DNA from 2 places in the Streptomyces sp. NPDC058664 genome. Region 1 is predicted to be linked to the other one. Evidence: riboswitches for the same ligand, from Rfam matches in the RefSeq annotation. Region 1 holds a riboswitch; the other holds the start of a gene.
The links. Region 1 has a riboswitch for cyclic di-AMP ahead of ACFWUY_RS03205 (M23 family metallopeptidase). Riboswitches for the same ligand answer to the same signal wherever they lie in the genome.
Positions count from the first base shown of each region.

Region 2: it holds a riboswitch for cyclic di-AMP, as region 1 does, so the genes downstream of both, ACFWUY_RS05475 (transglycosylase family protein) here and ACFWUY_RS03205 (M23 family metallopeptidase) in region 1, are expected to answer to the same signal.

Region 1 is NZ_JBHXRW010000003.1:21,663-25,954, reverse strand. Features, by position in the region: tRNA gene ACFWUY_RS03220 (tRNA-Met) at 11-84, shown strand; gene ACFWUY_RS03215 (MerR family transcriptional regulator) at 217-957, shown strand; gene ACFWUY_RS03210 (PP2C family protein-serine/threonine phosphatase) at 1,082-2,293, shown strand; cyclic di-AMP (ydaO/yuaA leader) riboswitch at 2,495-2,641, shown strand; gene ACFWUY_RS03205 (M23 family metallopeptidase) at 2,653-3,798, shown strand; gene ACFWUY_RS03200 (aldo/keto reductase) at 3,961-4,292, shown strand, end outside.
Region 2 is NZ_JBHXRW010000004.1:191,767-196,058, reverse strand. Features, by position in the region: gene eno (phosphopyruvate hydratase) at 1-746, opposite strand, end outside; gene ACFWUY_RS05475 (transglycosylase family protein) at 1,130-1,849, opposite strand; cyclic di-AMP (ydaO/yuaA leader) riboswitch at 1,853-2,026, opposite strand; gene ACFWUY_RS05470 (transglycosylase family protein) at 2,284-3,393, opposite strand; gene ACFWUY_RS05465 (cytochrome P450) at 3,487-4,292, opposite strand, start outside.

The DNA of each region.
Region 1 (4,292 bases):
GGTTTACCGACGCGGGGTGGAGCAGCTCGGTAGCTCGCTGGGCTCATAACCCAGAGGTCGCAGGTTCAAATCCTGTCCCCGCTACTCAGTAGCAACGAAGGCCCGGATCCAGTCACTGGATCCGGGCCTTCGTCGTATGCCGTTTCCCGGCACTTCTCCGCTTGACGTACTTCTCCGCTTGACCTTGACGCGACGTCAAGATTTAGCGTTCCGGGTATGGAGTGGTCGATCCAAGAGATCGCCAAGAAGGCCGGCACCACCAGCCGCACCCTCCGGCACTACGGAGAGCGCGGACTGCTGGAGCCGAGCCGGATCGGCGCGAACGGTTACCGGTACTACGACCAGGCGGCGCTCGTGCGGCTGCAGCGGATCCTGCTGCTGCGCGAGCTCGGGCTCTCGCTGTCCGCCATCGCCGAGGTCCTCGCGGGGCAGCGGGACACGACCGCCGCCCTCCGCACCCATCTCGCCCTGCTCGAACAGGAGCGCGAGCGCATCGGTCGCCGGATCGCGTCCGTGCGGACCACTCTCCACAAGACCGAGAACGGAGAAGAACTCATGGCCGACGAAGTGTTCGACGGTTTCGACCACACGGCGTACGAGGAGGAGGTCACCGAGCGCTGGGGCCGCGACGCGTACGAGAAGGGGGACCGCTGGTGGCGGTCGCTCGACGCCGAGGGGAAGAAGGCGTTCATGGACGAGCAGGCGGGGATCGCCCGCGACTTCGCGCGGGCGCTCAGGGACGGCCTGGCCGCCGGCGACGAGGAGGTGCAGGCGATCACGCGGCGCCAGATCGCGTGGCTGTCGCACACCACGACCCCGAGCAAGGAGTACGTGATCGGCCTCGGCCGGATGTACGTCGACGACCCGCGGTTCACCGCGAACTACGACAAGCACGGCGAGGGGACCGCGGTCCTGGTCCGGGACGCGATGGAGATCTACGCCGAGCGGAACCTCTGACGGCGGCCGGCCGCCTCCGTACGCCGGTCGGCCCCGTGGGAGTCGCCGCCCGGTGCGGGGGCGGCCACCCTGGGAGGGCGCGGTACGGACCGCGGCCGGGTACGGACCGGGCAGGAGAGCACAGGTGGGGCACCCCCTAGGAGCGGGCGACGGCGGGCGACGGGGCGGTGACGGCCGCCACTCGTACGGGCGTGCCCGGCGGTTCATCCGCGCGCTGCCGCCGCTGGTCATCGCCGGCGGGGTCGTCTTCGACCTGCTGACACCGCCCGCGTACACCGCCGCGCCGCTGTTCTCCGCCGCCCCGCTGATCGCCGCGCCCTTCTTCTCCACCCTCACGACCCTCCTCACCGGGATCGCCGCGCTCCTCGCCTCCGTCGGGCTGCACCTCTACAACGGCACCGTCACCGAGGTCCCGACCCTCACCGAGACCCTGACCGTCGCCACCGTCTCCGCGCTCGCCCTCCTCATCAGCCGGGTCGTGCGCCGCAGCGGCGAGCGGCTCGCCTCGGCGCGGGTCATCGCGGAGACCGCGCAGAAGGCCGTGCTGCCGACGCCCGCCGAGCGGATCGGCGGGCTGCAGTGCGCGGCCCGTTACGAGGCGGCGCAGGCGGACGCGTTCATCGGCGGCGACCTGTTCGCCGTCCAGGACACCCCCTACGGGGTGCGGCTCGTCGTCGGGGACGTCCGGGGCAAGGGGATGGACGCGGTGGAGGCCGTCGCCGTCGTCATCGGGGCCTTCCGGGAGGCGGCCGAGCAGGAGCGGAGCCTGGAGGGCGTGGCGCAGCGCCTCGAACGGGCGCTGGCCCGGGAAGGCACCCGCAGGGACGGACTCGACGCCGTCGAGGGCTTCACCACCGCCGTCCTGGCCGAGATCCCGCGCGAGGGCGGGAGCGGCACCTTCAGCGGTTTCGTACGGATCGTCAACCGCGGGCACCCGCCACCGCTGATGCTGTACGCGGACGGGCGCCTGGACACGCTGGATCCGACCGAACCGGCGCTGCCGCTCGGCATGGGCGATCTGGCGGTGTGGCCGGACCGGGCCGAGGGGCGGCCGTACCCGCCGGGCGCGACGCTGCTCTTCTACACCGACGGCCTCTCCGAGGCGCGGAACGCGGCGGGTGTCTTCTACGACCCGGGGCAGCGCCTCGCCGGCCGGATCTTCCCGGGGCCCGAGGAGCTCCTCGACGCGCTGGTGGACGACGTACGGCTGCACACGGGCGGCGGGGCGACGGACGACATGGCGCTGCTCGCGCTGAGCCGTCCCACGACGACGCAGCCGGAGCGGCGCCGCACGATGCCGGTGGTCCCGCCGGCCGGGCCCGGTCACCGGCCGTAGCCGGAAGGTGTCGCTGCGATAACAATTGATCCGGTGTCAGCCCGGGTAGGTTTCGCCAGTTGTTGCTGAAGGGGGGTCAACTCGGGCCATTGTGACCCAATTCAATGAATGATCAAGGGGAACGGCTTGGAATCGGGACCCGCTGTCTATTAACGTTCGATAACGCAGCGCGGTCGTCCCAGCCGCCGCAAGAGGCGGCACCGTGCGCACGCGCCGAATCCTGAAAAGGAACCGGGGAACCACCAATTGGGGTGAATCGGGCCCTTCGCACCTGTGCGACCGTGCCCGTAGGAGACCTTCCTGCTCCGAACCCGTCAGCTAACCCGGTAGGCGAGAAGGAAGGAAAGGAGCGCCCCTTCGTGGCGTCCAACACCCCCGCACCCGAAGTCCCCTTCGACGCCTTCGGAAGTGGTGCGGGTCCTGCCGCCCCGGACACCGAGTGGAACCCCACCGAGGGCTCCCTCCGCGCCGAGAGCCGCTCCGGCGGCCGGCACCGGGTCGTCAAGCAGCGCTCCAACTTCGCCCGCTCCTCCACCGTCCTCGGCGTCGGTGTCATCGCGGCCGTCGGCGCGGGCGGCCTCGCCACCGCGCAGGAGAAGCCGCCGGTGGCCATCTCGCTCCCGGACCTCCCGGACCTCGGTCTGCCGGACGCCCACGACCTTCCCGGCGTCGGCGACCTCCTCCCGGACGCGGGCACGTCGTCGGACGAGGACCTGACGGTCGCCGCGGCCCGCTCCAACCCGAACCCGCTCACCGTCGCCGCGTACACCACCGTCGACGACGACGAGCGGACCGGGACGGCCGCCGAGCAGGTGACGGGGAAGACGGCCGGCACCGCCGACGCGGGCGAGGCCCTGCGTGCGCGCATCCTCCAGCAGGCCGAGCAGCAGCAGGCCTCCGCCGACGCCGCCGAGAAGGCCGCGGCGGAGAAGGCGGCGGCGGAGAAGGCGGCCGCGGAGGCCGCGGCCAAGGCCGAGGCCGCGGAGAAGGCGGCCGCGGAGGCCGCTGCCGAGGCGAAGGCGAAGGCCGAGGCGGAGGCCAAGGCGAAGGCGGAGGCGGAAGCCGCGGCCAAGGCCGAGGCCGAGCGCCTCGCCCAGCTCGCCGCGAGCTACTCGATGCCGCTCTCCTCGTACTCCCTCACCGCCACCTACATGCAGTCCGGCTCGATGTGGTCCTCCGGCTACCACACGGGCCTCGACTTCGCGGCCCCCACCGGCACCCCGCTCAAGGCGGTCCACGGCGCCACCGTCAAGTCGGCGGGCTGGTCCGGTTCCTACGGCTACCGGATCGTCCTGGAGCTGGAGGACGGCACCGAGGTCTGGTACTGCCACCTGTCGTCCATGACGGTCGGCGTCGGCCAGACCGTGGGCACCGGCGAGACGATCGGCCGCGTCGGCGCCACGGGCAACGTCTCCGGCGCCCACCTCCACATGGAGGTGCACACGCCCGGCGGCGACGGCATCAACCCGGCGGACTGGCTCCGCTCCAAGGGCCTGACGGTCTGACCGCCTGACGGTCTGACCGCCGGGCTGCCTGGTCGCCGGGCCTGACCGGCGGGTGGATCGGCGGGCGGACCGGCGGGCCTGAGCAGCGGGCGGACCGGCGGGCCTGAGCAGCGGGCGGACCGGCCGCGGAATAGGCCCGGGGCCGGAGAGGGTTGCCCCTCCATGGCCTCTCTCCGCCCGCTGGGCAGTTCCGACCTGCACGTCTTCCCGCTCGCCCTCGGCGGCAACGTCTTCGGGTGGACGGCCGACGAGACGCGGTCCTTCGCCGTCCTCGACGCCTACGCCGCAGCCGGCGGCAACTTCGTCGACTCCGCCGACGTCTACTCCGCCTGGGCCGAGGGCAACGAGGGCGGCGAGTCCGAGACCGTCATCGGCCGCTGGCTCGCCTCCCGCGGCAACCGCGACGACATCGTCGTCGCCACCAAGGTCGGCGCCCACCCCCGCTTCAAGGGACTGGCCGCCGCCACCATCAAGGCCGGCGCGGAGGAGTCGCT
Region 2 (4,292 bases), on a different contig from region 1:
TAGAACTCGGAGGCGGCGACGTCGAGCGCGAGCGCGATGTCACGGCCGGGCTCGTAACCGGCCTCCTTGATCGCCTCGATGATGAGGTCCAGGGCGGCGCGGTTCGACTCGAGGTTCGGCGCGAAGCCGCCCTCGTCGCCGAGACCGGTGGACAGGCCCTTGGTCTTCAGGACCTTCTTCAGGGTGTGGTAGACCTCCGCACCCCAGCGAAGGGCCTCGGAGAAGGACTCCGCGCCGATCGGGGCGATCATGAACTCCTGGATGTCCACGTTGGAGTCGGCGTGCGACCCACCGTTGAGGATGTTCATCATCGGAACGGGCAGCAGGTGCGCGTTCGGGCCGCCGAGGTAGCGGAAGAGCGGGAGGTCGGAGGCCTCGGACGCGGCGTGCGCGACGGCGAGGGAGACGCCGAGGATGGCGTTGGCGCCGAGGGAGGCCTTGTTCTCGGTGGCGTCCAGGTCGAACATCGCCTGGTCGATCAGGCGCTGCTCGGTGGCGTCGTAGCCGACGAGCTCCGGGCCGATCTGCTCGATGACGGCGAGGACGGCCTTCTCGACACCCTTGCCCAGGTAGCGGTTGGGGTCACCGTCGCGAAGCTCGATGGCCTCGAACGCACCGGTGGAGGCGCCGGACGGAACAGCAGCACGGCCGGTGCTGCCGTCGTCGAGGCCGACCTCGACCTCGACCGTGGGGTTGCCTCGGGAGTCCAGGATTTCCCGGGCTACGACGACGTCGATGGACGGCACGAGCATCTCCTTTTTGGGATGTGACGCTGGATGTGACGCAAGGCCGGTGCAGGGTCGCTTTGCCTTGCGACAAGAGCCTAACCGGCTCGGGGGCTCCGGCCCGCCGGGCGCCCGCCCCCTGGGACGAAAAAGGACCCAAGGGCATGCATCACGGGACGAAGGACCCCGGATCTACCGGGCGGTAATCACCGGGTCGTCCCGAAACGGAGAGTCGGGGTCGGCCGGCTCCCTCCCGGAGGCGGAGAGCCGGGGCCGGCTTCCTCCCGGAAACGGGGAACCCCGGCCCGGCGCGCACGGGGGAAGGGGCGCGCCGGGTCGGGGTGGTCACCGCGGGAGGGTCGTGGGGACCGCGTGAGCCGCCGGACTCACGCGGACCGCCGGGCTCACTTCAGGTGAAGCTGCTGGCCCGGGTAGATGAGGTCGGCGTTCTCGACGACGTCCTTGTTCAGCTCGAAGAGCTCGGCCCAGCCGCCGTCGACGCCCTGCGCCCGGGCGATGGTGCTGAGGGTGTCGCCGGTCACGACCTTGTACTCGCCGTCGCCCTTCTCGACCTTCTTGCCGGTCGGGGTGGTGACGGTCTTCTTGGCGGCGGCCTTCGGCGCGGCGGTCTGCGCGCTCTTCGGCTGCGGAGCCTGGCGCTGCTCGCTGCGGGTGGTCGGCTGCTCGGCCTTCCGCTCCGGCTGCGGGGCGCTCTGCTGCGGGGCGCTCTCGGCGGCGCCGCCGTCGTAGGAGGCTCCGGAGAGGCCCACGCCACAGCTCGGCCAGGCGCCCTTGCCCTGGCCCGCGAGGACCTTCTCGGCGATGGCGATCTGCTGGGACTTCGACGCCTGGTTGGCGGTCGAGGCGTAGGCGGTGCCGCCGTACGCGGCCCAGGTGGAGGCCGAGAACTGGAGGCCGCCGTAGTAGCCGTTGCCCGTGTTGATGGACCAGTTGCCGCCGGACTCGCACTGGGCGACGCGGTCCCACTCGGAGGCCGTGGCGGCCGAGGCGGTGCCCGCGGTCATCAGCGGGGCCGCGACGGCGACACCGGTGACGCCGACGAGCGCGACGACCTGGGTGGCCTTGGAGGGACGGCGGTGTTTGCCCTTGCCGGAAAACAGCATGGAGATTCTCCTCACCGACGCCTGTGAGGTGAGCTGTCGGGTTCGGGCCGGAAAGTTGCCCGGCCGCGTGTCCTAGCACGCGGCTTCACCCCAAGCCGATCGTCGGCCGTCTTTCTCAACGGCCGGAACCGGCACTTACCTTGGGTCCCCCACTCCTGCCTTCGGCGCTTGCGCGACGACTGTTCCCATCGGCCGACGGCAGGATTCGGCGTTTCGGTCGACGGGGCCCGCGGTGGCGAGCGGTAAGACCGTAGACACAGACCCACCGGAAGTTCAAAGAGGCGCATTGCGGAAATATCGCCCCTACTTGCCCTCCGGTGGGCGGCGTTTACGCAGGTGAGAGGTGGCGGAGACAAAAGGTACGGCCAAGACACGCCAGTTGGGGCGAAGAGACCCATGTCTCACTTACGCAGAACCGGACATACGGCCTCGAATCACTCGGCCGTCGCGGGCGAAATGTCCGTCAATTCGAGGCTCTGACCAGGAAGGATGAGGTCCGGATCGATGCCCACCGTCCGCCGATTGGCGTCGTAGAGGGCGGTCCAGCCTCCGGGGAGTTCGTTCTTCTGCGCGATGTCGGACAGGCTGTCGCCCGGCCGCACGGTGTACGCGTCCGAAGTGTCCTGACTGTCCGTTGCGCCCGCACCCTTCGCCTCGTCAACCGGCGTCGATGCGATGGGCGTTTCGGTCACCTTGCTCCCGGACGAGGCGTGTCTACCCGATTCGAGTGAACTGTCCGCCTTGCCGGTTTCCTCCGGTGCGGCCTCGCCCCGATGCTTCCCGCTTCCGGGAGTGGCCGACGTCGCGTCACCTTCCGGAGTGCCGGGCATCACGGACGAACCGGGCGCACCGGGCGTGGTGGAGGCGTCAGGGGCGACCGGGGTGGTCGGGGTGACCGGAGTGGTCGGCGCGGTCGTGTCGGCCGGCGCGGAGGGGCTCACCGGGGTGGTCGGCACGCCGGGCGCGGTCGGCGAGACCGGCGTGGCGGGCGCGGTCGGAGAGGCGGGGGCGGTCGGCGTGACGGCGCCCGTGGCCCGCCTCGCGGTCTCCTCGGTCGCGGTGGAGCCCGTGGAGCCCTCCGGAAGGCCCGCGGTCCGGTTCGACTCGACGACCGGCCCCGTGGGGACCTTCGGGACGGAAGCCGGCCCCGGGTCCACGCCGGGGGCCCTGCCGTCGTTCGTCAGGCCGGCGATCGGCGCGCAGGTGGCCCACTCGACGGAGCCCTTGGCGAGCGCCTTCTCGGCCACCGCGATCTGCTGGGCGCGGCTGGCCAGGTCGGCGCTGGGCGCGTACGCCAGGCCGCCGTTCCGCTCCCAGCTGTCCTGGGTGAACTGGAGGCCGCCGTACATGCCGTTGCCGAAGTTGGCGCTCCACTGGCCGCCGGACTCGCACTCGGCGACCCGGTCCCAGGTGGCGGCGTCGGCCGCGGAGGCGGACCCGGTGGCGAGCAGCGGCAGCGCCATGGCGGATCCGGTCACACCGGCGGCGACGACGATGGCGGGGGCCTGACGGGGGCGACGGTGTCGTCCGTTCCCGGAACGCATAGGAGCGCCTTTCGCGTGACGGCTGGGATTGCGGCGAACGTAGCGGTATTCGAACGCTCGTCACAAGTCGATGGCCTCACGATCACGCGAAGATCACATTTCTGATACGCCGTCACCGTGCCGGAGCGGTACGGACGGGGAGAACTCCACCGGAAGCGTGCGCAATCCCCGCATGATGAGCCCGCCGCGCCAGCGCAGTTCGGCCGGGTCGGCGGCAAGTCGCAGGTCCGGAAGGCGGGTCAGCAGGGTCGCGAGCGCCGTCTGCCCCTCGAGGCGGGCGAGCGGCGCGCCCAGGCAGTAGTGGATGCCGTGCCCGTACCCGAGGTGCTGGCTGTCGCGCCGGGTGAGGTCGAGCGTGTCCGGTCCCGCGAACCGCTCCGGGTCCCGGTTGGCGGCGGCGAGCACCACGAGCACCGGGTCCCCCGCCGGGATCTCCTGCCCGCCGATGGTCAGCGGCTGCGTCGCGTACCGCCAGGTGGCCATCTCCACCGGCCCGTCGAACCGCAGCAGCTCCTCCACCGCGGTCTCCAGGAGGCCCGTCTGGCCCGCCGCGATCGAGGCCTGGAGCCGCTCGCGCTGCTCGGGGTGGTGCAGCAGGGCGTGGACGCCGTTGCCGATGAGGTTGATGGTCGTCTCGAAACCGGCGAAGAGGAGCACGAAGCACATCGCGGTGGCCTCGGCCTCGGTGAGGTGGTCACCGTGGTCGCTCGCGCGGATCAGGCCGGAGATCAGGTCGTCGCCGAGGTCCTGGCGCTTGCGGTGGATCAGCTCCGCGAGGTAGCCGCGGATCTTCTTCACCGACCGGGCGACCCCGCCGCGGGGCCCGCCGCCGTGCCGGATCATCATCCCGGCCCAGTCCCGGAAGTCGTCCTGGTCCTCGCGGGGCACGCCGAGCAGGT